Regions from separate parts of the Exiguobacterium alkaliphilum genome, predicted to be linked through region 1. Evidence: riboswitches for the same ligand, from Rfam matches in the RefSeq annotation. Region 1 holds a riboswitch; each other region holds the start of a gene.

Region 1 (7,698 bases):
CATGTCAACTGTACGTTTCGATTATTCAAACGCCCTATCTTTCGTCGGGGAACACGAAATCGATCAAATGCAAGAAACGGTGAAAGCACTCCACTCGGTCATCCACGACCGGAGCGGGGCAGGCAGTGATTTTCTAGGATGGGTCGACCTTCCGACGAACTTCGATACCGATGAGTTCGCCCGCATCAAAGCGGCAGCGGAGCGTATCCGTGACAACTCGGACGTCCTCGTCGTCGTCGGGATCGGCGGTTCGTATCTCGGTGCGCGTGCGGCCATCGAGATGCTCCAGCACTCATTCTTCAACGTCTTGTCGAAGGAAGAGCGTCAAGCGCCACAAGTGTTCTTCGCCGGACATAACATCTCGTCAACTTACATGACAGAATTGCTTCACGTCTTAAAAGACAAAGAAGTGTCGGTCAACGTCATCTCGAAATCGGGGACGACGACAGAACCGGCCATCGCGTTCCGTGTCCTTAAACAGTTCATGGAAGACAAGTATGGACAAGACGGTGCCCGTGAGCGCATTTACGCGACGACGGACCGTGCCCGCGGTGCTTTGAAGACGCTCGCGGATGCGGAAGGGTATGAGACGTTCGTCATCCCGGATGACGTCGGCGGACGTTTCTCGGTCCTCACACCGGTCGGCCTCTTGCCGATCGCTGCGGCCGGCATCGACATCGACGCGTTGATGGAAGGTGCACGTGACGCGCAAGAAGCGTATAGCTCACCTGAACTTTCAGAGAACGAGGCGTACCAATACGCGGTCGTCCGTAACGCCATGTACGCGAAAGGGAAATCGATTGAGCTTCTCGTCAACTACGAGCCGGCACTCCATTACGTCTCGGAATGGTGGAAGCAGCTTTACGGCGAGTCGGAAGGAAAAGACAACAAAGGGATTTTCCCGGCGGCGGTCGACTTCTCGACAGACCTTCACTCGATGGGACAATACATCCAGGAAGGGCGTCGTGATTTGTTCGAGACGGTCATCCGTGTCACAAACGTGCGCCATGCGATGAACGTGCCAGAGGATGCACAAGACCTTGACGGCTTGAACTTCCTCGCCGGTGAGACGATTCAATTCGTCAACGACAAAGCGGCAGAAGGAACGCTTCTCGCCCACACGGACGGCAACGTGCCGAACCTCGTCGTCGAATTGCCGGAGATGACGCCATACCACCTCGGCTTCTTGTTCTACTTCTTCGAGAAGGCGTGCGCGATGAGCGGCTACATCCTCGGGGTGAACCCGTTCAACCAGCCGGGCGTCGAAGCATACAAAGCGAACATGTTCGCGCTTCTCGGAAAACCTGGCTACGAGGAACAAAAGGCAGAGCTCGAAAAGCGTTTGAACCAATGATTTTACGTCGGTCCACTTCGGTGGGCCGATTTTTTTGTTTGAAACTAGGGTGAGACAAGGTAAAGTGAGAGTAGACACGGGAAAGAAAGGGATGGACTATGTTGACATTCACGGACTACTATCATAATCAAGTCGAGTTGAGCTTCACCCATTATCCGTTCTCAGATACACCGCTCCACGTCTGGGTCGTCGCCCGTTACGGGGACAAATGGGTGTTGACGAAACATAAGCAGCGCGGTCTCGAGTTCCCCGGGGGCAAAGTCGAACCGGGCGAACACGAGGATGATGCGGCGATACGCGAAGTATTCGAAGAGACGGGGGGCATCGTCAAATCGCTCCATTACCTCGGCCAATATCGGGTGCTCGGACGAGGTGACACGGTCATAAAGAACATATACTTTGCCGTCATCGACCGTTTCGAGGACCATCCGGCCGTGGAGGAGACAGACGGTGCCGTACTCCTTGACGAACTGCCGAAAAACCTGCTCCGCAACAATCAATACAGTTTCATGATGAAAGATCGCGTCTTGCCTGAGACGATGAAGGTGCTGCATGCAAAAAACATGGTTTGACCGGATTGAGCCCCTCGCTCCCTACGCGGGCTATCGCATTCATCGAGGGTGGTACGAGACGCGTGACGGGGAAGACGTCGTCGCGTATACGATCACGTCGAAACGCCCGAACGGCCATGTTCTGTTTTACTTGAGAGGCGGGACGGGCCGCATCGGGGACGTCCGCTTGCCACGCTTGATGCAATTCGCGGCGCGTGGCTTTCACGTCGTTGCCCCGGTGTATCGGGGCAATCACGGCGGGACCGGCAAAGAAGATTTCGGGGGCGACGATTTAGAGGACGTCTTGTCGCTCTATGACCGGGTGCAGCAGACGAATCCACGGATTCATGCACTCGGCTTCTCACGGGGCGGGATGATGGCGCTATCGCTCGCTTCCGTCCGTCCGCTCGTCTCCGTCACATCATGGGCCGGTGTGACGAATTTGAAATGGACGTATGAGGAGCAACAGACGATGCGCAAAATGCTTCGACGGATGACGGGCGGGGACCCGGAGACGGCGAGTGCGGCGTATATTGAGCGGTCGCCGCTCTATAAAGACTGGGACGCGCCGACGCTGTTGATTCATGGGACGGACGATGAGCAAGTCCGGCTCCGCCATGCGACGGCTGTCGCCGAAAAGCTCGGCGCACAGGCCGAGCTTTGGGTCGTCCCGTTCGCGCACCAATTGCCGTTTTGGGACAAGTGGGAGACGACGGAGCGGGCGATGGATTGGATGCTGAAGCAAACGAAACAGGGCTAGTGCCACATGTGCACTAGCCCTTTCTTTAATTTAGAAGACGATTGGTCCGGCCGCGATGACCGACTCGTTCGCTTTCGTGAACCGTTTGAAGTTATCTTGGAACTTGATCGCGAGCGCGCGCGCCTCGGCGTCGTACTTCGCTGAATCTTTCCATGTGTCACGCGGGTTGAGGACGTCGCGTGGCACACCTTTGATGTCGACTGGGATGTCGACATTGAAGATGTCGTGGCGGATCGTCTCGACGTCACGGAGTTCTCCGTTGACGGCCGCGTTCACCATCGCGCGCGTGTAAGCGAGCTTCATCCGCGACCCTTCGCCGTATACGCCGCCCGTCCAGCCTGTGTTGACGAGATAGACGTCGACGTCGTGCTTCTCGATCAACGTGCCGAGCATATCAGCGTAGCGTTCTGGTGCGAGTGGCAAGAACGGAGACCCGAAGCAAGTCGAGAACGTCGCTTGCGGCTCGGTCACACCGCGCTCCGTACCAGCCAGTTTCGACGTGTAACCAGACAAGAAGTGATACATCGCCTGCTCTTTCGTCAATTTGCTGATTGGCGGTAATACACCGTACGCGTCAGCCGTCAAGAACACGATCGTGTTCGGATGTCCGGCGCGTGATGGGAGCATGGCGTTATCAATGAAATCGATCGGATAGGCGGCTCGCGTGTTTTCCGTCAAGGAAATGTTTTTGTAATCAGGTGAACGGTCATCATTCAAGACGACGTTCTCGATTAAAGATCCGAAACGGATCGCGTCATAGATTTGCGGCTCGTTCTCACGCGACAAGTTGATCGTCTTCGCATAGCAGCCACCTTCAATGTTAAACACGCCGTCTGGAGACCAGCCGTGCTCATCATCACCAATCAAGTGACGTTCTGGGTCGGCCGATAACGTCGTCTTCCCGGTTCCCGATAGCCCGAAGAAGAGTGCGGTCTCGTTGGCGTCGTTGACGTTTGCCGAACAGTGCATCGAGAGGACGTGTTGCTCCGGGAGCAGGAAGTTCATGACAGAGAAGATTGATTTCTTGATTTCACCACCGTACTCTGTTCCCCCGATCAGAATCGTACGTTTGGCGAATGAGACGAGAATGAACGTCTCGGAGTTCGTGCCGTCGACAGCCGGATCTGCCTTATAGCTCGGTGCATAGATGACCGTGAACGGGTCGAACGCACCTTTTGTCGGCCATTCACGAAGGAACAGTTGCTTCGCGAACAAGCTGTGCCATGCATATTCTGTGATGGCGCGAACCGGAAGCGTGTAATGCTCATCCGCACCTGCTGACGCTTCAAGATAGTAGAGCTTTTGTTTTTGCTCAAGATGGGTGAGCACCTTATCGAGCAACGCTGTGAACTTCTCTTCGGCGATCGGTTGGTTGACCGGTCCCCAGTCGACTAAGTGATTGCTGACTTCATCTTGCACGACGAATTTGTCTTTTGGTGACCGGCCTGTGAATTTGCCTGTACTGACAGATAAAGCCCCGTCTTTCGTCAGCACACCTTCCCCGTTTTGAATGGCTTCTTCCACCAATTCTGGAACCGTCAAGTTCCGTTTCACGTCGGCACCGTTAATTAATTCTTCGATTTTCAGGAGCGTTGTCGCCATCCCGAATCCCACCTTTCCCCTAAATAGATGTGGATGAAATCCGCATACTTCCGCAGTTAATTAGTATGACGTTTTTATTATATGTGACACACTAATTAAAAACAAGCGTTTCTTCACTTTAACAAGTAAGCGCTTTCTTACATTGTCATTCTAACATATTCTGTACCAGGTCATAGAACAAAATCGGAAACCGTCATAAAAATGTTTGTTATTTCACAAACATAACTATTTGCCCGTTCGTGAAAAGTTTTACGAATTCGGTCGATACGCTTGACAGAACGGTACGTCATTTATATGATGGTGTTCGTAACGGATACTCTTATTCTGAGCGGTGGAGGGAACAAGGCCCTACGAAGCCCAGCAACCGTCCGACGGAAATGTAGTCGGAAAAGGTGCTATCCTGAAGCGAAGCGTAAGCTTCGAACGATAAGAGGGTAAGGAAGAACGATTCAACCTTTCCCATTGAACGTGGCGAAAGGTTTTTTTCATTACCGTCCCAAAGCAACGCGTAAGGGGAACGAGTACCGTCCACACATCACCCTTATTATAGGAGGTTTTTTGAAATGTCAAACTTGAACCGTCGACTTTTCACTTCGGAGTCCGTCACTGAAGGACACCCGGATAAAATTTGTGACCAAATCTCAGACTCGATTTTGGACGCGATTTTAGCAGAAGATCCAAACGCCCGCGTTGCGGCTGAGACGTCTGTCACGACAGGTCTCGTGCTCGTAGCTGGTGAAATCACGACATCGACATACGTCGATATCCCGAAAGTCGTCCGTGAAACGGTCCGTGAGATCGGTTATACACGCGCGAAATACGGCTTTGATGCCGAGACATGTGCTGTCTTGACGTCAATCGACGAGCAGTCAGTCGATATCGCCCAAGGTGTTGACCAAGCGCTCGAAGCACGTGAAGGTCAAATGACTGAAGAAGAACTCGATGCAATCGGTGCAGGGGACCAAGGTCTCATGTTCGGTTATGCAACGAAAGAAACGCCTGAACTCATGCCGCTTCCAATCTCGCTCGCACACAAATTGTCACGTCGTTTGGCGGAAGTCCGCAAAAACGGCACGCTCCCTTACCTCCGTCCGGATGGTAAGACGCAGGTGACAGTCGAGTACGATGAAGCGAACAACCCGGTTCGCATCGACACAATCGTCATCTCGACGCAACACGCCGAGGAGATCACGCTCGAGCAAATTCAAGCCGACCTTAAGAAACACGTCATCGATGCGGTCATCCCGACTGAACTAATCGATGCGGAGACGAAATACTTCATCAACCCGACTGGCCGTTTCGTCATCGGCGGACCACAAGGGGACGCAGGTCTCACAGGACGTAAGATTATCGTCGACACGTACGGTGGATACGCACGTCACGGTGGCGGCGCGTTTTCTGGTAAAGATCCTACGAAAGTTGACCGTTCTGCAGCATACGCGGCTCGTTACGTGGCGAAGAACATCGTCGCAGCTGGCCTCGCGGACAAAGCAGAAGTTCAACTTGCATACGCAATCGGTGTCGCACACCCGGTATCGATCGCGGTCGATACGTTCGGCACTGGTAAATTGAGCGAGACCGAGCTTGTAGAACTCATCCGTGAGAACTTCGACCTCCGTCCGGCCGGCATCATCAAGATGCTCGACCTTCGCCGCCCGATCTACAAGCAGACAGCAGCATACGGCCACTTCGGTCGCACGGACGTGGAACTCCCATGGGAGCAAACGGACAAAGCAGCAGTACTTGAAGAAGGCGCGAAACGCTTCGCGTAATCAAAGAAAAACGACCTTTCACGCGAAAGGTCGTTTTTGTTATGCCTGTGGCTTATGGTCAGTCGACTCGTGTCCTTGTCCTAACGCGGTATCTTTCGCCTCGACGACTTTCTCGCCGATCGATTGTAAATCCGATTTCGCCTCTTGGGCCGTCTCGACGACTTTATTGACGTCTTGTTTGACCGTGTCGGCTTCGCCGGCCACTTTTTCATAGACGTTTTGGACGTCTGTCGCGACTTCTTGGATGATGCCTGAGGCCGCCTTCACTTGATCGATGACTTGTGAGGCCTTACCGGCCGGATCTTCTTTCACCGTCTCGACGAGTCCGCCGACAGAAGCTTTCGCACTCGAGAATGACTGTTTCGTGTTCTCTCGGTTTGATGAGCTGAGGAGGGCGAGGAGCCCGCCGACGAGGGCACCGAGCACCATGCCGGTGACGACGTTGATTTTTGGACCGTTCGACGACTCATGGTCGAATTGACGGTTCGGGTTGTTCGCTTGTGTAGCATGCGAGTCGTGTTGCAATGGTGGTTGCATAAAAACACTCCTTTTCTGTAAGTTGGCATTGGTACCTTTATACCCGTGTCAAATTGGAACATAACCCGTTCGCTCATTTCGTCATGAAAAAGTAATGAAGGGGCAGGATATTTTTGGCGGGATGGGGAATGATAGTACTAGATTGGCCAAAAGGGGGAGCTGTCATGAAGATGAGGGAAGCCGTGCCGGAAGATGCCGCTCTAATTCGAGAAATCGCGCTCGCGACGACCGACGCGGACAACGCGCGTGCGCGCGTGATGGAACGGGCGTATCAGCTCGAGGAAATCGTGCGCGCCATCAGTTCGAGTGAAGAAGCGAAAGAACAGTTGTTCATCGTCGGTGAGACGGACGGCGACGTCATCGGGTTTTATCATGCGATTGACCGGGGCGATACGTGGGAAGTGCTTCGTCTTTACCTCCATCCGGCCCATCACCGTCAAGGGTTAGGGGCAGAGCTGTTGACACACCTTGCAGGACGAAAACGCCAACCGGTCGAACTGTACGTTGAGAGTTCGAACGAGCAGGCGCTCGCCTTCTTGAACCATCAATCGTTCGTCGAATTGAACCGGATTCAAGAAGAAGTGTACGATGAGCCGATGGAGCTCGTTCACTTGCGATACGACCCACGCTAAGACTCCAGACGGATTTTGATTGAAACATCAGTCTCGGCTGATGTTTTTTGTTAGAATAAAACAGACATACTAATAATGAGGTGACAGCATGACATACGAAGAACCATCACGAAAAGGGGTCATCGTGATTGTATACCCGCTCCAGTTCACGTCTCGTGTCAGCGAGGCGTTCCTCGATCGGTTGCGGACGGACTACGAAGTGCTCGTCGTTGCCGGGCCGACGCTCGGCTTGACGGCTGAAGACCATAAACTGCTTATTAAGAACACGCTCCGTGAAGCCGGACAGTACAAATTGCCGATTCACGTCGTCGCCTTCAGCCTTGGTGCGCTGTTGACGAACCGACTGTTACAGGAGTATGATGTCCCGCTCGGCAGTTTGACGTACATCTCCCCGCTCTTTGACTGGCATTCGTCCCGTCAAATCGGCGGATTGAAACAAGTCGTCGCTTCCGCCGTCGATCGCTTCCGCCCCGATTTGCCGCTCGGTATG
Region 2 (7,698 bases), 680 kb from region 1:
AAAGCCGAGACGGCCGTCACCGAGAAACCGGTCTCGCGCAAAGAGTTTTGGTGGACGGTCGCGAAAGTCGAGTTCGCGGACATCGCCTTTGCGGTCGACTCGATTTTGGCGGCGGTCGCGCTCGCGGTCAGTCTTCCGGCGCTCGGTCTCGGTGAAATCGGTGGAATCGATTCCGGTCAGTTCTTCGTCGTCTTGCTCGGTGGTCTCATCGGTGTCATCTTGATGCGTTTCGCCGCACGAATCTTCGTGAAACTGTTGCACCAGCGCCCGACGCTCGAGACAGCGGCCTTCATCATCGTCGGTTGGGTCGGGGTGAAGCTGACGGTTCTCGTCTTGGAGCACGAAGGCTTCAAACGGTTAATCGAAGGAACGCCAATCGAATTCATCGGACTCCCCCACGGGTTCGTCCACTCGACCGGTTGGACGCTCTTCTTCTGGTCGGTCATGGTCGCCATCGCCCTGTGGGGTTGGTTCTCATCGAAGCCATCGGCGGTCAAACATTAAAAAAATCCTGCTCTCCTTTAACGGGAGGCAGGATTTTTTGTTAGGCGGTCACATCTTCTTTCTCGTAAATCGGCACCCAGCCTTCCGTCGTCACGAAGATACGGACGGCGACGACTTTGCGGTCGTCTTGGAGGGTGAAGTAGTGGCGTGTGTTCACCGGAACCGAGATGAGATCGCCCGGGTTCAGTTCGATGTTGAAGTAGCCACGCTCGGCGTCATCGATCGCGAAGATGCCATGGCCGCTCACGATGAAGCGGACTTCGTCATCCGTGTGATGATGCTCTTTTTGGAAGTTGACGAGCAGTTCGTCCAAGTTCGGCGTCGCATCCGAAAGCGAGATGACGTCGGCCGTCTCATAGCCACGGCGTTCCGATACATCTTTAATCTCGTCACGGAACGTCGCGAGAATCGCCTGTTTGTCCTCGTCCGTCAACTGGTAGTTCTCTTGCAGGTTTACTGGGAGTTTGTTGATGTCCCACTGCTCATATAAAATGCCGCGTGACTCCAAAAACGCGCTCACTTCAGTTTGGTCGACGTAACGTTCTTCGGTTTGTTGGAAATAGATTGTAGCCATGATAAAGTTCCTCCTTATGAATGGACGCCTAAGGCGCATAGTTTTAACGTGTAGCTGAACAAAAACTCATATGCTTCTAAATAGCGTTTCGTCGCCGCCGGTGTCTCGCCCCAGACGGTGATGCCGTGGTTGCGGATCAAGACGGCACCAGCATTTGAACGGACATGAGGGGCGAACGCCGCGGCAAGCGTCGGGATGTCGGCATGGTTGTCGATGATCGGGACACGGACGACAGCATCTTCTTCCCAATAACCGAGCGCCTTGATGATCTCTTGACCGGTGAAGACGACCTCGCCTCGAGCGGCATAAAGCTCGGAGATGACGTTGTTGTCAATCGTATGGACATGAAGCGAGCATGTCGCCTGCGTCCGGTTAAATACTTCGACATGCAGGAGCGTCTCGGCGGACGGTTTGCCGTTCTGTGCTCCAATCAAGTGTCCGGACGCATCGACGAGGACGAAGTCGTCCGGTGTTCGTTTTCGCTTGTCACGTCCGCTCGCAGTGACTAAAAAGGTGAGCGGGTCATCTTCGACGCGAATCGCCAAATTCCCACTCGTTCCGGGGAACCAGTCGCGGGCGGCGAGTTCATCTTTAATGTCGGCTAGTTCGAGCCAACGGGCGGTCACACTCATACGGTCACCTCCTGCAGATGATGGGTGATGTCATGGAACGTCTCGAACGGGGCGAATGGGATGCCTTCCGCCTCGCAGAGCGTGATGAGTTGTCCACGGGCATAGACGAAGTCCGCCCGTTTCGCAATCTCGAAATCGGTCACCGAATCCCCGATGACGATCAACCGGTCATTGGAATCGACGATGCGGCGGGCGATCGTCGGTTTACAGCAACCGCAATCGTTCGTGCACTGATCGTCACACGCGTGTGGCCACGCGACGGTCACGGTCTCACCCGAGAAGTCGGCGACGTTACAGAAAATATGTTCGGAACCGACGAGGCCGTCTAAAATTGGTTGAACGAAGAAGTCCATCCCGCCGCTGACGACGTCAAAGTGCCATCCGTTTTGACGCACGTCGGCCAAAAAGGCAGTAAACCCAGGGCGTAACGCGATACGTTCCACCAAATAGTCTCGATATGCGGTACGTTCGCTACTTGGCAACAAGTCGAACAGTTGGCCGACGCCGGAGCGAATCGAGATGTCTTGGGCGAGGATCGCGTCTTTCAGCTCGACCCATTCGGGAGGAGCGAACGCCTTCATCAAGGCGATGATGTTGTCCTCGGCCGTGATGGTCCCGTCGAAATCGCAGAGGATATGGACCGTCATCGCGTCGTCCACGCTTTCAATGCCGTCTCGAGCTCGGTCGTCTGGCCGTCTCGTTGTCCGAGGACGTGCGCGATGGCCTGTTTGAACGCCCGGGCCCCGGCTGCGGCGCCGTCTGGGTGTCCGTGGATGCCACCACCGGCATTGATGACGACATCGGTTCCGAAATCACGGATGATGTCGGGAACGAGCCCTGGATGAATCCCGGCTGACGGGACCGGGAGAATCGCTTTTCTTTCGCTCGGTTCCGCGCTTACATCGCGGATGAGGAGCGCCTCGTCACGCGGCGTCGCGAGCGATCCATACGGCGATGGAAAGAGCGTCAAGTCGGCACCGGCGAGTCGAGGAAGCTTCCCGAGTAGGAGTGCATGGCTGATTGAACCGGTCAAGGCGCCGGCGAACGCCGGGTGCGCTAAAATCGGCACGTTCACGTCCGGGTCTTTCGCCAGCTCACGCAAGGTATCGAGCCCGTATGTATAGACGTTGAAGAGGAGGGCCGTTGCCCCAGCGTCAATCAACCGTAGCGCTTGGTCACGTAACGTGAACACCGGTCCGCTTAGCGTGACGGCGTACAGGGCACGTTTTCCGGTCGCCTCGTAATGCTCGTCTAAGACGGTGCGGCCGATCTGCGCCCGCTCAAGTGAAGGGGTGAGCGGATTGTCATATAAAATCTCGTCGTCTTTGACGATATCGATGCCCCCGTCGAGCTGGTCACGGAGCTGTGCTTCTAAAAAGGTCAAGTCTCGGCCGATGACCCCTTTGAAGATGCTCATGACGAGTGGCCGGTCGTAGACGCCGAGTAGCTGACGGACGCCTTCTGTCCCGAACTTGGCGCCGGGAAACGTGTCGCGCAACGCTTCAGGTAAATCGAGGTCGACGAGCCGGACCGAGTCGTCGAGTGATAGCTTTCCGAACGTCGTCGTCAAGATGGATGAGAAGTCCGCACTGACGTTATGGAGCGGGTAGCGGATTTTGAAGCGGCTCGTCGTTTCCGTATGTGACGTCGAGACGACTTCGGCGCGATACGCTTGTAACTGTGCTTGTTCTAGGTGTGGTAAGTCTGTCCACGTGCCGACGGTCAACTCGAGCGCGATTTTCGCGGCGAGGTCGGCCACGCGGTCCGTACGGTTAATTTCATAAGTGGCGATGATGCCCATGTTCGTTCCTCCTTCCGGTCAAACAAAAAATGACCCCATGCCGAGGCAAGAGGTCATCATAAAAAATGAACTCTTATCTCTCAGCGTCTGCTGCAAGAATTAGCACCGTGCCCAATCGGGTCGGTTGCTGCGACATCATCGGGCTTGTCCCTCCGTCTGCTCTTGATAAGAATATGATTTGAAGTTGTGAAATTTAATTGAATTTTTGCACAGAATCGTCACAGCGTCAATTCCTTTTTTGAAATTTTTTTATTTTAGAAATTTGTTTCCATATATGCAAACAAAAAGTGACTCGATGCTCAAAAAAACAGCGTTGACAACCAGGGCGTCGACTCCGTAATATTCAGCTCATAGTCACACAAATCGAATAACACACTCTTATCGCGAGTTGGCAGAGGGAATTGGCCCGATGACGCCGCAGCAACCGACCAGTACGGCACGGTGCTACATCCACCAGACGAATGTCTGAAAGATGAGAGGAACAACCAATCTGGCTGTGCCTCTTTCTCGCGGAGAAAGGGGCTTTTTTTGTGGAAATCATCGAAAGGGGAAATAGACATGGCATATCAACCATTTACTGAACAGACGGTCGTCGACCACGTCCGGGCACTCGGACTGATTGAAGAAGGAGGGATCGCCCAATGCGATGAGATTGGGGACGGAAACTTGAACCTCGTCTTCCGCATCCGTCAAGGCGAACAGCGTCTTATCGTCAAACAAGCGCTCCCGTATGTGAAAATCGTCGGGGAAAGTTGGCCGCTCACGCTTGAACGGGCCTGGATCGAGCAGCTCGCGTTGCGTCAGTTCGCAGAAGTCGTGCCACGTTTCGTGCCGAACGTGCTCGGGAGCGACCGGACGCTCGCGTACACGATTTTAGAGGACTTGTCCGATTATGAAATCGTCCGCACCGGTTACCTCGAAGGGAAGACGTATCCTGAACTGGCCCGTCACGTCGGTGAATTTTTAGGCGAGACGTTGTTCGCCACGTCCGACTACGCGGCCGGTCCAATCGAGAAGAAGCGGAAGGAACGGGAGTATTACAACCCGGAGCTGTGCGACATCACGGAAAAGCTCATTTTCACCGATCCGTATAAAGACGCCGAGTCGAACAATATCGAGGCGGCGCTGCGTCCTGACGTCGAACGCCTCTGGCATGACAAGGCGCTCAAAGTCGAGGTGGCGAAACTGAAAGTCGGATTCGTCACGAAACATGACGCCTTGCTTCATGGCGACTTACATACAGGAAGCATCTTTGCGACGACGCAGGAGACGAAAATCATCGATCCGGAGTTCGCATTCTACGGACCGTTCGGCTTCGACGTCGGACAGATTATCGCGCATTTGACGCTCTCCACGTTCCACGATCCGCTCAAGCGATTCGAACGGTTCACGGACGTCCTCACGGTGTGGGAGACGTTTGAGAAGACGTTCCGCCACAACTTCACGAACGCCGTCGAGCCGTTCGACACGGAAGGATATGTCGACGACTTGTTACAAACGATTTTCGCCGACACGGTCGGCTATGCCGGTTGCGAACTCATCCGCCGCGCCATCGGCCTCGCCGGCGTCGCAGACCTTGAGACGTTACCCGAAACGACACGTCTCGAGCGGAAACGCGATGCGCTCGCGCTCGGTACAGCGCTCATTAAAGAACGTCACGAAGTTGACTCGATTGACGGCCTCGTCACCTTGTTATCGGGGGTACGCGTATGACGGTGCAAAACATTCGCTTTGACGTCTCGACCAATGAGTTGATTCTCTTAGACCAGACGCTCCTTCCGCATGAGGCACGTTACGTGACGATCGAGACGCTTGAAGAAGCGGAGCACGCGATTGAGACGCTCCAAGTCCGAGGCGCACCGGCGATCGCGTATTTCGGGGCGTTCGTCCTGGCGAAAGAGGCAGAGCGTCTCGTCGACGACCCAGATTTCACGCGTCGTCTCGAGATTGTCGGACGCCGTTTGATCGCGACACGGCCGACGGCGGTCAATTTACAAAACGTGATCGAGTCGCTTCTCGAATTGAACAGCGGGGACGATTTCGAACAGATTGCCGGGGAAATAAAACGGCGCGCGGTCGCCCTCTATGAACGTGACGTCGACACGTATCGATCCATCGGAGAGCACGCACTGACTGTGTTGCCTTCAGGCGGGAACGTCTTGACGATCTGTAACGCCGGCGCCATCGCGACGTCGCGTTACGGGACGGCACTCGCACCGTTTTATGTTGGGAAAGAGCGCGGTGTCACGTTCAACGTCTTCGCCTGTGAGACCCGTCCACTTCTGCAAGGGGCACGCCTCACCGTCTGGGAACTCGACCAAGCGGACATCGACGTCACGCTTATCACCGATAATATGGCCGCATGGACGATTCAAGCGAAAGGCGTCGACGCGATCATCGTCGGAGCCGACCGCATCACACGGACGGGACACGTCGCCAACAAGATTGGGACGCTTCAACTCGCCGTGCTCGCCAACCATTACGGCATCCCGTTCTATGTCGCAGCACCGCATTCGACGTTCGATTTGACGGCGGACGATGCGATTGAGATTGAGGAGCGGGACGCGAAAGAAGTGACACACATCGGTGGCCAGCCGACGGCACCTGTCGGCATCACGGTCTTCAATCCGGCGTTCGACGTCACACCACCCGAGCTCATCACGGGGCTCATCACCGAGGCGGGCGTGTTCGAGGCGAACGAGACGGCTATCACACATCATGTAGGGGGAACGATTCATGTCTAAAAAACTATTGATTTTACTATTCACGTTCGTCTTGGCGCTCGTCGGTTGCACGAACGAACAAGCAGCCACGCCGAAACCGACCGAGAAGACACCGGAAACGAAACCGGTGTCGGCTTCGAACGGGACATTGCCGAAAGACATCGACGTCGCCTTGATCATGCAAATGTCGATCGGGACGTTCTCGTCGCAGTACATAAACGGTGTGACCGAACAAGTCGAATCGTTCGGCGGCAACGTGAAAGTGTATAACGCCGACAATGATTTGTCGAAGATGGCGAGTTATGTCGACACGGCGACGACGCAAGGTGTCGATGTCATCTTGATTGATCACGGGCGCGCCGATGCGTTGAAAGAACCCGTCCAACGCGCGCTCGACAAAGGCATCAAAGTCGTGGCGTTCGACAACGATTTGACGAACGAAGGCGTCACGGTCATCGACCAAGACGACTATTCGCTCGCGTGGCGTTCGCTCAAGGCGCTCGCGGAGGATTTGGACGGGGAAGGGAAGATTGTCACGATTTGGGTCGGCGGTTTCACGCCGATGGAACGTCGCCATACGATTTACGATGCGTTCTTGAAGCGTTATCCAGGGATCGAGGAAGTGGCCAAGTTCGGTTCGGCGACGAACAACACCGCGCTCGACACACAGAGCCAGATGGAAGCGATCTTGAAGAAGTACCCGGAAGGCGAGATTGACGCCGTGTTCGCGATGTGGGACGAATTCGCCAAAGGTGCGAGCCGTGCCATCAAACAAGCCGGGCGCGATGAGATTGCCGTCTACGGCATCGATTTGAGCGATGAGGACCTTCAGCTCATGCAAGAAGAGGGAAGCCCGTGGAAAGTGACGGCAGCGACCGACCCGGCCGAGATTGGTCGTGTCCAAGTCCGATATGCTTACCAAAAATTAGCTGGTGAAGAGACGCCGTCCATCCATTCGATTGACCCGTACTTAGTCGACCGTGACGTCTTACCGGACGAGAAAGTGACGATGGATGATCTCGGTCAATACGTACCGAATTGGGGCGCGTCGGACGCGGCTTGGTCGGACTGGATGAAATGATGATTCGGCTTGAACGCGTCACCAAACAATACGGGGACGTGACGGTGCTCGATGACGTCACGTTCGGGCTGCGTCGCGGCGAGATTCATGGCCTTCTCGGCTTGAATGGGGCCGGGAAGAGCACGTTAATCAAGCTATTGAACGGCACGACGACACCGACGTCCGGGTCCATCTCGCTTGACGACGAGACCGTCGTGCTCACGCCGGCCGAAGCGATTCGACGTGGTGTCATCACCGTGTCGCAAGAAGTTGATGATGCGCTTTATCTCGACTTACCGGTCTATGAGAACGTCGTGCCGTGGCAGACGGTCGAACGGATTCAACCGCGTGAATTGAAGCGACGGGCTACGGCGTATTTGAAGCGTGTCGGTCTCGCGATCGAT
Region 3 (6,236 bases), 440 kb from region 1:
CGTTCGGTCCATGTGTTGCGCGGGCAAAACGGCTACCCGACCGTCGAACGGTTACTCCCTTCGATTCAAACCTATCCGGCAACGACGTTCCGAGGAGAGTGCACGGATCGTGAGGCGGACCGCGTCGACCTCGACGGGGCGGACGTCCTCATCGCCGTCGGTGGCGGCAAGCTCGTCGACACGGCCAAACTCGTCGCCGTACGGAACGGCGTCCCGCTCATCGTCATCCCGACGCTCGCCTCCAACTGTGCGGCGTTCACCCCGCTCAGCGTCGTCTATCGCGACGACGGGAGCTACGACCGCTATGACGTCTTCCGGGTCGTCATCGAACGTGTCATCGTCGACGCCCGGGTCATCGCATCATCGCCGTATGATTATTATCGAGCCGGCGTCATCGACACGGTCGCGAAGTTTTATGAGGCCCGCTATTTGAGCGGGGACGCCTCGACCGATGCCGGCGTCGATGCCGGACTCGCGCTCTCCAAGCAATGTCATCGCCTGCTCGAGCTCGAATTGACCGAGACCGCCTTCCGCTCGTATGGGGAAGGGACGCGTTATGCGGTCGACCACGTTCTCGCCATCGGTGGGGCGGTCGGTGGGTTCGGCGACGCCGGGACACGGGTCGCCGTCGCGCACGCCGTCCATAACGCGCTCAGTCAGTTCGAGACGACGCATCCGTTCCTGCACGGGGACAAGGTCGGCTTCGGGTTGCTCGTCCAAGAATCGCTACGCGGCTCGGAAGACGTGGCTCGGCTTCGGGCATGGCTCGAAACGGTTGAGGCCCCGACGACGCTCGAGGCTCTCGGTCTTTCGACGGACGAGATCCCGTTCCTCGTGGCAGCAGTGATGAGGGAGACGACGCTCCAACAGTTGCCTGAACCGATTGATTATGACTATTTGAAAATAATTCTTGAAAATTTGTAGAAAACTATTTACAAATAAAAGAATAATGAGTAAGATTAAGACAATTAAATTGAACGTTTGCTTATCAAGAGCGGTGGAGGGACTGGCCCTATGAAACCCGGCAACCAGATCGAAAGATCATGGTGCTAATTCCAACAGACGGAAGCGTCTGGGAGATGAGCGTGTCCGACCTTGCTATGTCGTGCCCGCCTCTCTTGATGAGTGGCGGGCTTTTCATATTAAAGGAGGAATCATTCAATGAACATCAAATCGAAATCAATCCTTGCCGGAACATCGTTACTCGCCGCAATCGCGCTATCAGCTTGCGGACAGTCGGACGCGAGCGAGGCGCTCAGCAATGAGTCGATCACAATCGGTGTCACCGGGGGACCACACCAACAAATCGCCGAGGAAGTGAAGAAACTCGCTGCCGAGGACGGGCTCGAACTCGATATCAAAGTCTTCAACGACTACAACACGCCGAACGCCGCGCTCGCTGAAGGTAGCCTTGACGTGAACAGCTATCAGACCCTATCGTTCCTCGAGCTCCAAAAAGCGGATAAAGGGTATAAGATTGACGAGGTATTCAAGACGGTCGCCTTCCCGATGGGGCTCTATTCGGACAAGCTGACCGATATCGACGAATTGAAAGAAGGCGACAAGGTCGCCGTGCCGAACGATCCGGCGAACGAACTCCGTGCGCTTCGCCTCTATGAGACGGCTGGTCTCATCACGCTCAAGGAGGGCTTGACGGACAAGGCGACGAAACGAGACATCGCCGAGAACCCGCTCAACCTCGAGTTCATCGAGCTCGAGGCGTCACAGCTCCCGACGCAACTTCCTGAGGTCGCGCTTGCCGCCATCAACACGAACTTCGCGATGGGTGCGGGGCTCTCGATCAACGAGGACGCCCTCTTCCATGAAGACACGGTCGACAACCCGTACCCGAACTACGTCGTTGTCCGGACCGACAACAAAGAAGACGAGGTCGTCGAGACGCTCAAGTCATACTACCACTCTGACGAGATTCGGACGTTCATCGAAGAGACGTTCAACGGCTCGATCGTCCCGGCATTTTAAGGAGGCATCATGATCGAACTCAAACAGATCAAGAAGACGTTCACCGTCAACAAAGGAACGGTCACGGCGCTCGATGACGTGTCGCTCACGATTGAAAAAGGTGAGATCTTCGGCATCATCGGCCGCAGCGGTGCGGGCAAGAGCACGCTCATCCGAATGATCAACCTGCTCGAGCGGCCGACGTCGGGCCAAGTCGAGATTGAAGGACAGGACATCACGAAACTCGGCAAAAAGGAGCTCTCGAAGCTCCGCCACCGCATCGGGATGATTTTCCAACATTACAACTTGCTGAAGACGGCGACGGTCGAAGAAAACGTCGCCATCCCGCTCCGCCTCGAGGGGCTCGATAAGCAGACGATTCGACAGCGGGTCGACAAGTACCTCGACATCGTCGGACTGACCGACCATCGCAAACATTACCCGGAACAGCTCTCGGGTGGACAGAAGCAACGCGTCGCCATCGCCCGTGCCCTCGCGCACGAGCCGGATATTCTCCTCAGCGACGAGGCGACGAGCGCACTCGACCCGGAGACGACCGAATCGATTCTCGACCTCTTGCTCGAGATTAACCGTGAGCTCGGGTTGACGATCTTCTTAATCACTCACGAGATGGAAGTCATCGAACGGATCTGTGACCGTGTCGCCGTCATCGATGGCGGCAAGATCGTCGAGGAAGGGGATGTGCTTGATGTGTTCGCCGACCCGGTCCACGCGACGACGCAGAAGTTCTTGAAGACGAATCTCGACGTGCCGGAAGAAGTCGTGAAAGAATTGAGCACGCACGGGACGCTCGTCCACTTGTCATTCATCGGCAGCCAGACCGAACAGGCCGTCCTCGCCCAGCTGACGAAACGGTTCGGGCTCCTCCCGAACATCATCGGTGGCGGCATCAAGAAGTTGAAACGTGGGCTCGTCGGCAACCTGCTCATCCATCTCGACGGGGATCCCGACCAGACCGACCAAGCCGTCCGTTATCTCGAAGCGAGCGGCGTGAAAGTGAAGGAGGTGACGAGCCATGCTACAGTTCTGGGCCGACTGGGGTGACTTGATTTGGACCGGTACGATTCAAACGCTGACGATGACAGGCATCGCCCTCGTGATCTCGACGTTCATCGGACTGCCGCTCGGGACGTTGCTCGTGTTGACGCGTCCGAGCGGGCGCCTGGCGAACCGTTACGTCTACGGCGCGCTCTCGAGCGTCATCAACGTGGTCCGTTCGATCCCGTTCATCATCCTATTGTTCTTCATCTTGCCGTTCACGCGGTTCATCATGGGGACGACGATCGGGGTACAAGGGGTGCTCCTCCCGCTCATCGTCTTCACGGCACCGTACATCGCACGTCTCATGGAGTCGGCGCTTCTCGAAGTCGACCGCGGCGTCGTCGAGGCGTACGAGGCGATGGGGATCTCGACACGGAAGATCATCTGGTACGTCCTCATCCGTGAGGCCCGCTCGTCGATCGTGCTCGGACTGACGATCGCGACGATCGGGTTGATCGGGGCGACCGCGATGGCGGGGCTCGTCGGGGCAGGTGGCCTCGGAGACATCGCCTATCAGTACGGCCATCTCCGCTTCGAGCCGGAAGTCATGTACGTGACGATCTTCGTCTTGATTTTGCTCGTCCAATCGATTCAATCGTTCGGAAACCGCTTGGCGGCCCGACTCAAGAAGTCATAATAAAAAGAGCGCTGCTGCGGCAGGGCTCTTACTTGTTGTCGAGCAGACGTTTCAGCTCGGCGATTCGGTCATGGCGCGGGATGAACGTACGGATCTCTTTCTCGCTAAACCCGATTTGAATCCGATTGTCGTCGACGACGATCGGGCTCTTCAAAATCTGAGGGTGCGAGGCGACGAAACTGTACAGTTCTCGGAGCGACATCTCATCGAGCTGGTCGGCGGCCTGTTTGTACACGCTTTTTTGGACGGACAACAGGTCGGTCGTCCCGTTCTCGGTAAGGCGGAGCATGTCTTTGAACTCGTTGAACGACATCCCTTGGTCAGTCAATTTCTTCTCGATGAACGGGATGTTCTGTTCACGTAACCAATCAATCGTCTTGCGGGAAGAACTGCAGCTAGTATGTGTGAATACGGTGACCGTCACCACAACCACTTCTCCTTTGCGTCAAGTTGGATAGTTCTATTTTCTATCATTCATACGTCATGTAGCGGAATATGTTTCAAATCACATAGACTTTTTTCTCGTCTACTAAGGAATGATGTCCCTATCGGAAGGGTACATGACGAAAGAGACTATATTTTAAGGAGGAGTTCATATGTTCGATTATACGGTTACGACGGATCGATCAGTCGCAAACGTCGTCGAGAAGCTGAAAGGGACGCTCAAAGAAGAAGAGTTCGGCGTCCTTTGGGACTTTGACCTCGGGGCGACGCTTGAAGAGAAGGGGCAGGCGATCGACGGGGACTATCGCATCCTCGAGGTGTGCAACCCGAAGGAAGCGAAGAAAGTGTTGACGGCGCATCGAGAGGGCGGCTATTTCCTTCCATGTAAACTAGCCGTCTTCACGAAAGACGGGGCGACGCATGTCGGCATGCCGAAGCCGACGAGATTGATCGAGCTGATTGAGGACGATTCACTCCAAGTCTGTAAATTATGGTTTTATTTCGCACTAACTTCAAGCGCTATGTTGCACTAATAGAACAAAAAAAGACTATTTCGCTAAATGAAATAGTCCTTTTTATTACTTATTTTACTCCAATGACTAAACTATCTCGTGCAGCTTCCACTACTTCTGTCGTGATAGTTTCAAGGTTATTGATTTCTAATATTCTTTCGATTTGGGTGAAAAGTCTTTGGATAAGTCGAAAGTTTCCACTGGTAATTTTAATAATACTAGTGACAGCTTCATAATTAGCAAAATCTTCCAGTTGGACAGATAATCCTAACTCTTCCCATTTGTATTCCAGAATATGGTGGATCTCGTCTTTACTCAATCTGTCAAATTCATGGGCAAAACCTATTCTCGAGTAGAGTTGAGGATAACGAGCCAATCGCTTTTCTATACCCGGCATTCCAATAAAGATCATAGCCACATCTTTTTGGTCATAAATATCTCTTAATTGTTCTAAATGCTGTACTTTTAATCGATCTATTTCATCAATAATAATGAGATCAATTTCTTCATACACATTCGTTGAGTATTTTTCTTCTGCTCCTAACTGAAGAACTCTATACATACTTTTAACCATACCCATTTTACCACCGATCATATCGATTTCATTCGTCATTTTAGTCGCCCGTATGGCTGGAGCGGTGTAAAATATTGTTTTCGCTTCAAGGATTTTTTCATCTGCATTCATTCCGATTTCTTCCGATTTTTTGTAATCAATTTGTTTTTCGACCCAATTCCAATTTGAATATTGCTTAGCGGATAAAGTTTTCCCAACTCCGGGTAATCCATAACAAATTCCGATATATTTGTATTTGATACATGCCTGACAAAATTCTACAAAGCGTTTATATTCTTTTGTTTCAATAAAATAGGGTGTTTTATTCATTGTAATACCTCTTAATTTTTGACTTCTTAGAATCTTTTTTGTTTACAGGATTATCTAACTCTTTCTGCTTAGATGAAATAAGTTCTTCCGCAATATTATTTCCAGAATGGAGCTGATTTTCAAGGTTTTTCCGTGCTTTATTACGTGCCGCAACAATCTCTTTTAAATCGACTTCGTAATCAGAAATTTCAGGAGAAATTGCCGTACATAAATATTGGTCTTTGTAAAATACACGAATCTCAGCAATATCTCTTGGATCATATCGAATGATAACAGTTTCACCTACATAAGCTGCTAAATTGGTGTCAATATATCTTAAACCTTGGAAGTGAATTCCATCAGAATGAACTTTTCTTGGCTTTCCAACATTTAATAACAATAAATCTAAACTTTCTAGACTATCTGGTTGATGAGGAAGAAATCCTGAATTATTCCACATCTTTATAGGTTCCTGTTTTGTAGTGCCATGCACTCTATGGTGATAGTCATATATAATAAAATGCGCTAATTTCTAATCAAGCTCTTTTATCGTAAGAAGATTTAAAGTATTTTGATTCCCAATGTAACCTGGTAAATCTTGCAAAAATAATTGATTAATTGTTAAAAAGAAACGTTCTATTTTCCCCCGTCCTCTTGGCATACCTACCGTAGAAAAAATAAGATTGATTTTTAAATCAATTGCGACTTGCTCCAAATGATTTGAAGTGAAATCACTTCCGTGATCGGTATAGAAAGT
Region 4 (7,698 bases), 430 kb from region 1:
CGCCTGCCTCATGAAGCAGCTTTTTGGCGAACGAGGCGGAATCGCCTTCCGGCACTCTCGCCCAGACGAAGAACGAGCCTTTCGGGGCCGTCACGTCCCAGCCGGCTTGGCGCAGGCCGTCCACCAATCGGTCGCGCCGCGTCTCATACAGACGGGACAAGTCATCTCGAACCGACTTCGGTGACTCGAGTGCGGCGACGGCCGCTTCTTGAATCGCGGAGAAGACGCTGACATGGACGTGGTCTTGATACGTGTTGATCGCCTCGATGATGTCTTTGTTGCCGACGGCGAAGGCGACGCGCCAGCCGGACATGTTGAACGCCTTCGACATCGTGTACACTTCGATGCCGACCTCTTTCGCCCCGTCGGCTTGAAGGAAGCTCGGCGGCACGTTCCCGTCAAAGCCGATGCTGCCATAGGCGAAGTCGTGGACGACCATCAGTTCCTGCTCTCGGGCGAAACGGACCGTGTCCTCGAAGAATTGTGGCGTCGCGACGGCGCCAGTCGGATTGCTCGGATAGTTCAAATACATGAGCCGCGCCCCGTGCGTATCGAGCGTGTTGTAATCCGGTAGAAAATCGTTGGCTTCTGTCAGGACGAGGTCATGCACGACCGAACCGGCCAGCCGTGCGCCCGATATATAATCCGGATAGCCCGGATTCGGGAGCAAGATGCCTTCCCCCGGTTCAAGGACACATTGTGGGAGCGTGATCAGCCCCGATTTCGACCCGATTAAAATCGCGACTTCCGTCTCGGCATCGACGTCGACTCCATACTCGTTCAAGTAGAACGTCGACACCGCCTGTTTCAATCGGCTTTGCCCACGGAACGGGCCGTACTGATGGGTCTCCGGGTTCGCGAGCGCCGTCTCGAGCGCCTCGCAGATCGGTTTCGGCGTCGGCAAGTCCGGCGTGCCTTGCCCGAGCCGGATGATATCGGCCCCGGCCTGTTCGAGCGCGGCCACTTCTTTCGCGAGCCCGACGAAGTGCTGTGGGGGTAAAGTCTTAAGTAAGTTTGAACGTCTGTCTGCCATGGATGGTCCTCCTATGCAAAAAACACCCCTTTCCGAGGAAAGGGGTGTCGAGATACAGACGTATTCAAACAACCACCTTCCCATCTCTCAAGGTTACCTTGCTGGAATTAGCACAGTATTGAAACAATCTGTTGCTGAAGCTTCATCGGGCCAGTCCCTCCGCTTCTCTTGATAGAAAGTGTTTATATGCGATTTATGTGTAATATGTCCTTAAGTAAACCAAACGTTCCCATTGCTGTCAATCCTTATTTTGAAAAATGACGAAGTGCTCTTGAAACCCTGAAAAAAAACGGCCATAGTAAAAGAAGAACGTTATTCTGAAAAAAATGTAGGGTGAGGGGTTGGACTCGTGGAGCTAAACCGGCAATTGATTTGGAAACTAACAGTGATCGGCCTGATTTTACTCGTCTTATGGCGGGTCATCAGCGAACCGGACACGATTTCACGCGTGTTGCAGTATACGTTTCAACTATTGACCCCCGTCATCATGGGGATCGCGATCGCCCTCTTGTTGAACACGGTGCTGTCGTATATGGAGGAGCGATTCTCGTTGAAACGATACCAAGGCCTCTTGATCGTCTACGTGACGTTCATCGGGCTGCTCGTCATCTCGGCCGTGACGCTGTTCCCACGCATCTATTCGAGCGTCGCCTCGCTCATCGAGGAGTTGCCGTTTTATATCCGGCAACTTGACGGCTTCGTCGGTCAGTTGAATGCGTTTTTGCAAGATTACAATGAGACGATCGCCCAGACGCTCGACTTCAAGCGGTTCGAGGAGCGTTACTCGGGCTGGGTCGAGACGGCCGTGTTGTCGTCGGTCAGTTACGTCTCGAGCTTCACGATGACGCTCATCAACTTCTTGATTGGGATTGTCATCTCCATCTATCTATTGAAAGACAAAGAAGTGTTCGCCCGGATGTTCAAACGTCTGTTGTATGCGCTGTTCCCTGTCGCCACGGCGAAGACGACGATTGACATCTTCCAGGAGATGGATTACATCTTCAAACGTTACATCATCGGCAAATCGCTCGACTGTCTCATCATCGGTGTGATGGCCGTCATCGGTCTACTCATCATCGGGGCACCGTACGCCCTCTTGCTCGGGGTCATCATCGGGATCTTAAACTTCATCCCGTATGTCGGGCCGCTCCTCGGGATGATTCCGGCGTTCATCATCACATACTTCTACGACCCGTTCACGGCCGTCCTCGTCCTCGTGTTCATCTTCTTATTGCAACAGTTCGATGGATTGTGGCTCGGACCTAAAATTCTCGGCGACAGCGTCGGGATCACGCCGTTTTGGGTCATCACGTCGATCATCATCGGCGGCAGCCTCTTCGGCCTCGTCGGCATGTTCATCAGCGTTCCTGTCACGGCGATGATTCAAGTCATCCTGTCACGTCTCATCGACTATCGATTGTCACGAAAGAATTTGAACGAACTGCTCTAAAATAAGTTGACACATTCAAACAATCTGTCATACAGTTTAGCTGTAGACAACTATTAGAAAGGAGGCTGCCCCATGTCAGTCATGAACGGACTACAGACGAAACTTCATACTGACAGACAGGCTCCTTGACTTTCGTGACAATCGAACGGTTCCGCCTGTCTTTCGAGGCATGCGTAGACAAAGGGACGAGTATGCCTCCGCGCACGCTTCGTCCCTTTTTACTTTCTCAGAAACAGGTGAACCCGTATGTATCAATCACTCAAGCGGCTCGACCGCAACATTTGGATCCGTTTCCTCGGTGAGACGATCACCGGCGTCATGATGTTCATGATTGCCCCGTTCCTCGTCCTCTATTATAGTGACAAGCTCGACAGTTACGTCCAGGTCGGGGTCATCCTCGCGACCGGACCGATCATGGCGCTCATCGGCTCGGTCGTCGGCGGGCGTCTCGCCGACCTTTACGGACGTAAGCCCGTCATGATGACGGCCATCGTCGGGGATGCGCTCGCACTCGTCGGCTTCGCCTTCGCCGATACGTTCTGGCCGCTCCTGCTCTTGAACGCGATGCTCGGCTTGACGAACTCGCTCTTCCATCCGGCAGCGAGCGCCATGGTCGCGGACGTGACCGAGCCGGAACAGTTGAACGAGGCGTTCGGCCTACTCCGAATGGGGCACAACATCGGGGCCGCGTTCGGTCCGCTCCTCGGCAGTGCCGTCCTCTTCCTCGACCGGCAGTATATCTTTATCGCGGCGGCGGTCGTGTTCGGGCTCTACGCGCTCGTCCTAGCCAAGTTCATCCGTGAGACGTTGCCCGAGACGACCGAGCATGAGACGTTATCCAACCAGGACGTGCTCCGCGTCTTCTCACAAGATCGCGTCTTTCTCGTGTTCATCTTTGCCGGCGTTTTCATCTCGATGGGCTTCGCCATTGTCGAGAGCATGTTGCCGCTCTTCTTGCGTGAGTCGCTGCCGACGTTCACGGACCGGCAAAATCCGTTCGCTTACTTGCTCGCCTTGAACGGCATCATGGTCGTCTTGTTCCAGTTCCCGATCGCCTCGAAGCTCGGCCAGAAGCCGTTCGGGAACGTCATGCTCGCCGGGGCGACCGTGTTCGGTGTCGGCATGATGCTTCTCGCCGTCGTCCCGCGTCTCCTCTATTCACTCGGCACGCCATATCTCATGCTCGTCTCCGTCCTCCTCGCCGTCTATGCGTTTTACACGCTCGGCGAGATGATCATGTCGCCTGTCCAGCAAACGTTCATCGCCATGATCGCGCCCGAGAATATGCGCGGGGCCTACAACGGTGCCGCCAGCATCCAGTGGTTGATTGGCGGTGTGACGGCGCCGCTGTTCGCGAGTTTGTTCTTCAACCGGGGCGCCGGGCACGTGGCGCTGCTCCTCGTCGGCGCCGCCAGCTGTGTCTCCGGACTCATCTACTGGCAACTCGGGCGCCGCGTCCGGGCGGCAGAAGCGAAACAGAAGACGGCATGACCGAAAAAACACACTAAACCTTGTTGGTTAGTGTGTTTTTTAGTTTCATTTCAAACGGATTAAATTTTGAAACAGAGATTCATTTTTACTTTACAAACATAACGGTTCTTTTTATGATATGAAAGTTGGGAGGAATCTTTCATGGAAAGAATCAATAAACAGAATATCGTGGACAGTGTGCCACAAAAAGGATTTTTCGGACAGCCAAAAGGGTTGTTCACCTTGTTCTTCACCGAGTTTTGGGAACGTTTCTCGTATTACGGGATGCGGGCCATCCTCGTCTTCTACATGTATTACGAGGTGTATGAGGGCGGCCTCGGCCTTGACCGCAACCTCGCCTTGTCCATCATGTCAGTCTATGGGGCGCTCGTCTATATGTCCGGCGTCATCGGTGGCTGGCTCGCCGACCGCGTCTTCGGTACGTCGCGTGCCGTCTTCTACGGCGGCGTGTTCATCATGCTCGGCCATATCGTCTTGTCTATTCCTGGCAGCCTGACGTTCTTGTTCATCTCGATGGGGTTGATCGTCATCGGCACCGGTCTCTTAAAGCCGAACGTATCGAGCATCGTCGGTGACTTGTATCATGAGACCGACCGTCGCCGCGACGCGGGGTTCAGCATCTTCTATATGGGCATCAACCTCGGGGCGTTCATTTCCCCGCTCCTCGTCGGACACTTGCAGGCCGATTACGGTTTCCATTGGGGCTTCGCCCTCGCCGCCGTCGGGATGTTCATCGGGCTCGTCGTCTTCATCGTCACGAAGAAAGGCAACCTCGGCCTCGCCGGGTCGTATGTGCCGAACCCACTGACCCCATCAGAACGGAAGAACGCAATCACATACTCGGCCATCGCCGTCTTTGTGATTGGGGGGCTGCTCGCCGTCTTGATTCCGCGCGGTCTGTTCACAATCAATACGTTCATCGGACTCGTCGGTGTGTTCGGGATTACGATCCCGACGATTTATTTCATCGTCATGTATCGGAGCCCGAAAACGACCGAAATCGAACGGTCACGTATCCTTGCCTATATCCCGCTCTTCATCGCCTCGGTCATGTTCTGGGCGATCCAGGAGCAAGGGGCGACGATCCTCGCGAACTACGCCGATCAACGCACAAACTTGAACTTCCTCGGCCTCGAACTGAAGGCGGCGTGGTTCCAGTCGCTCAACCCGCTCTTCATCATCCTACTTGCGCCGGTGTTCGCTTGGGTTTGGGTGCGGCTCGGCGACCGTGAGCCGAGCATCCCGGTCAAGTTCGCGTTCGGGATTCTATTCGCCGGACTCAGCTTCTTGGTCATCTTGCTACCGGCTTACTTCGGTGGGCCGAATACGCTCGTCAATCCGCTCTGGCTCGTCCTTAGTTACTTCATCGTCGTCCTCGGCGAGCTCAGCCTGTCGCCGGTCGGACTGTCGGCGACGACGAAACTCGCGCCGGCGGCCTTCTCGGCCCAGACGATGTCGCTCTGGTTCTTGTCGAACGCGGCGGCCCAAGGGATCAACGCCCAGCTCGTCCGCTTCTACTCACCAGAAAACGAGATGATTTACTTTGGGGTCATCGGTGGCGCCGCTATCGTCCTCAGTCTCATCTTGTTCGCCCTTGCACCGGTCATCAAACGCTATATGCGCGGGATCCACTAAAAAGACGCCATTCCTCAACTAAGAGGAATGGCGTCTTTACTTGTTACTTGCGCACTTGGATGAGCGACAAGTAACGATCGATCAAATCTTCGTTGAAATAGTTGTGGAAGCTGTCCGACTTGAGCGATTGGATCGACTCATGGAACGTCGCCGGGAGCGAGGCGATGCCTTGGCTCTCGATTTGCTTCGCCGAGTATTCGAACAAGTCGTCTTCGTTCGGTGCTGACGGTTCGATTTGTTGCTCGATTCCTTCGAGACCTGCATAAATAAGGGCCGCGAGTGCCAAATACGGGTTCGCGCTTGGGTCCGGGTTTCGCACTTCGACGCGTGTCGCACTGCCGCGCGATGCTGGGATTCGAATCATCGAGCTTCGGTTCGACGGGCTCCAGCAAATATTGACCGGCGCCTCAAAACCTGGGACGAGTCGTTCATACGACTCTGGGAGCGGGTTCGTGAAGATGGCCGTCGCCCGGGCATGCTTCAAAATCCCTTCGATGAAGTGACGGGCCGTCGTCGACAATCCATAATCTGCATCCGGCTCCTCGAACGCGTTCTCGGTCGGTTTTCCATCTTTGTCGTTCTTCCAGACCGAGATGTTCAAGTGCATCCCCGACCCGTTTACATCGCGGAGCGGTTTCGGTAAGAACGACACTTTCGCGCCTTTCTCTTGTGCGGCGAGCTGGACGATTTCTTTGAAGAATTGAATGTTGTCCGCTGTATGGAGCGCATCGTCATATTTGATGCCAATCTCGTGCTGGGCGGGTGCCACTTCGTGGTGGACCGCCTCGATATTGAAACCGACCTCGCTTAGGCGATTGGCGATATGTTGTCGTACCTCATAACCTTTGTCTTCTGAGCGGGTCGAGAAGTATCCAGCCTCGTCATAGAATTCACCGTTCTCGTCAAAGATGAAGAATTCCGGCTCAGCCCCGACAAAAATCGAGTAGCCATCCCGGGCAGCACGCTCGAGCGCATCTTTCAAGACGTTCCGGGGATCGAATTCATACCGCTCCCCATCAGGTGTACAAACGTCACAGAAGAAGGCGAGGATGCTCTCTTCACCGTCTTTTTCGTACCGTGGACGATCTAAATCCGGGCGTAAGAATAAGTCTGAGTTTTTGATGGAAGAGAACCCGTCGATGGATGAACCGTCGAACATCGTTTTCCCTTCAAAGACTTCGGGCAACAATTTTGCAGACAGCGTCAATAGCTTTAAATCGCCGAGGACGTCCGAGAAGTAGAGATGGATTTGCGTGATCCCTTTCTCTTCGACCGTTTTCTCAATCTCTGCTTGTTGCTTCCTGTAGCTATCCTTATCAGTTCCGAATAGATTTGCCATGATTCTAAAAAACCTCACTTAAGTTATTTGACAGGTCATCACTGTCATGACGTACCGTTTCGTACGCTTCTCTTTAGTCCATAACCCACTTTAAAAATTGTTAAACCCCAAATTTGAAAACACGAATCAAAGTAGCTTGAAACCTTCCTTGTTGGTATGATGGAGAAAGACTGAACGAGAGAGGAAGAACGCTGTGAACATTTTTATGACAGGTGCGACTGGATTTTTAGGGGGACGGCTCGCGAAAGAGTTGATTGCGCGAGGCCATCACCTCTATGTCCTCGCCCGCTCCCCCGAAAAAGTCACCCATGTTTTTACGTCAAAAGAACGTGAGGCCATCGAAGTGCTCGCCGGTGACTTGACGGCGCCGCTCCTCGGTGCGGACGAGACGTTTATCGAGCGAAATCATGGGAAGGTGGACCTCGTGCTGCATATGGCCGCACTCGTAAAATTCGACGAAGAACTTCGCGATGAGCTGTTCGAGACGAACTTGACCGGCACGAAACAAGTGCTCGGTTTGACGAAAGCACTCGGGTGTCGCCGCTTTTTCCATGTGAGCACGGCCTACACGCTCGGAGCAAAAGAAATCGGCCACGAGACGCTCTATACGGACCAGACGTTCCATAATCCATACGAAGAGAGCAAGGCCCACGCCGAACAGGCCGTCTGGGCGATGCGCCACGAACTCGAGGTCTCGATCTTCCGACCTGCCATCATCGTCGGCGACTCGAAGACAGGAGAAGCCGATTC

Evidence for each region. Region 1 has a riboswitch for S-adenosylmethionine ahead of metK (methionine adenosyltransferase). Riboswitches for the same ligand answer to the same signal wherever they lie in the genome.
Region 2: it holds a riboswitch for S-adenosylmethionine, as region 1 does, so the genes downstream of both, mtnK (S-methyl-5-thioribose kinase) here and metK (methionine adenosyltransferase) in region 1, are expected to answer to the same signal.
Region 3: it holds a riboswitch for S-adenosylmethionine, as region 1 does, so the genes downstream of both, KB235_RS08950 (MetQ/NlpA family ABC transporter substrate-binding protein) here and metK (methionine adenosyltransferase) in region 1, are expected to answer to the same signal.
Region 4: it holds a riboswitch for S-adenosylmethionine, as region 1 does, so the genes downstream of both, KB235_RS08940 (aminotransferase class I/II-fold pyridoxal phosphate-dependent enzyme) here and metK (methionine adenosyltransferase) in region 1, are expected to answer to the same signal.

The regions. Positions count from the first base shown of each region.
Region 1 covers NZ_CP073101.1:1,295,946-1,303,643, forward strand. The annotation lists gene KB235_RS06715 (glucose-6-phosphate isomerase) at 2-1,354, shown strand; gene ytkD (RNA deprotection pyrophosphohydrolase) at 1,453-1,926, shown strand; gene KB235_RS06725 (alpha/beta hydrolase family protein) at 1,907-2,665, shown strand; gene pckA (phosphoenolpyruvate carboxykinase (ATP)) at 2,696-4,267, opposite strand; SAM riboswitch class I at 4,584-4,700, shown strand; gene metK (methionine adenosyltransferase) at 4,831-6,039, shown strand; gene KB235_RS06740 (hypothetical protein) at 6,079-6,576, opposite strand; gene KB235_RS06745 (GNAT family N-acetyltransferase) at 6,741-7,208, shown strand; gene KB235_RS06750 (alpha/beta fold hydrolase) at 7,297-7,698, shown strand, end outside.
Region 2 covers NZ_CP073101.1:618,992-626,689, forward strand. The annotation lists gene KB235_RS03345 (TerC family protein) at 1-504, shown strand, start outside; gene KB235_RS03350 (1,2-dihydroxy-3-keto-5-methylthiopentene dioxygenase) at 545-1,078, opposite strand; gene KB235_RS03355 (methylthioribulose 1-phosphate dehydratase) at 1,093-1,710, opposite strand; gene KB235_RS03360 (2-hydroxy-3-keto-5-methylthiopentenyl-1-phosphate phosphatase) at 1,707-2,357, opposite strand; gene KB235_RS03365 (2,3-diketo-5-methylthiopentyl-1-phosphate enolase) at 2,354-3,511, opposite strand; SAM riboswitch class I at 3,582-3,683, opposite strand; SAM riboswitch class I at 3,887-3,990, shown strand; gene mtnK (S-methyl-5-thioribose kinase) at 4,070-5,224, shown strand; gene mtnA (S-methyl-5-thioribose-1-phosphate isomerase) at 5,221-6,255, shown strand; gene KB235_RS03380 (sugar ABC transporter substrate-binding protein) at 6,248-7,315, shown strand; gene KB235_RS03385 (sugar ABC transporter ATP-binding protein) at 7,315-7,698, shown strand, end outside.
Region 3 covers NZ_CP073101.1:1,734,570-1,740,805, forward strand. The annotation lists gene KB235_RS08945 (iron-containing alcohol dehydrogenase family protein) at 1-924, shown strand, start outside; SAM riboswitch class I at 983-1,086, shown strand; gene KB235_RS08950 (MetQ/NlpA family ABC transporter substrate-binding protein) at 1,162-1,983, shown strand; gene KB235_RS08955 (methionine ABC transporter ATP-binding protein) at 1,993-3,027, shown strand; gene KB235_RS08960 (methionine ABC transporter permease) at 2,999-3,661, shown strand; gene KB235_RS08965 (Spx/MgsR family RNA polymerase-binding regulatory protein) at 3,690-4,088, opposite strand; gene KB235_RS08970 (DUF302 domain-containing protein) at 4,258-4,638, shown strand; gene KB235_RS08975 (AAA family ATPase) at 4,688-5,500, opposite strand; partial or broken gene KB235_RS15795 (transposase) at 5,493-6,236, opposite strand, start outside.
Region 4 covers NZ_CP073101.1:1,726,658-1,734,355, reverse strand. The annotation lists gene KB235_RS08940 (aminotransferase class I/II-fold pyridoxal phosphate-dependent enzyme) at 1-1,033, opposite strand, end outside; SAM riboswitch class I at 1,111-1,211, opposite strand; gene KB235_RS08935 (AI-2E family transporter) at 1,383-2,483, shown strand; gene KB235_RS08930 (MDR family MFS transporter) at 2,730-3,974, shown strand; gene KB235_RS08925 (peptide MFS transporter) at 4,116-5,609, shown strand; gene KB235_RS08920 (glutamine synthetase family protein) at 5,653-6,948, opposite strand; gene KB235_RS08915 (SDR family oxidoreductase) at 7,142-7,698, shown strand, end outside.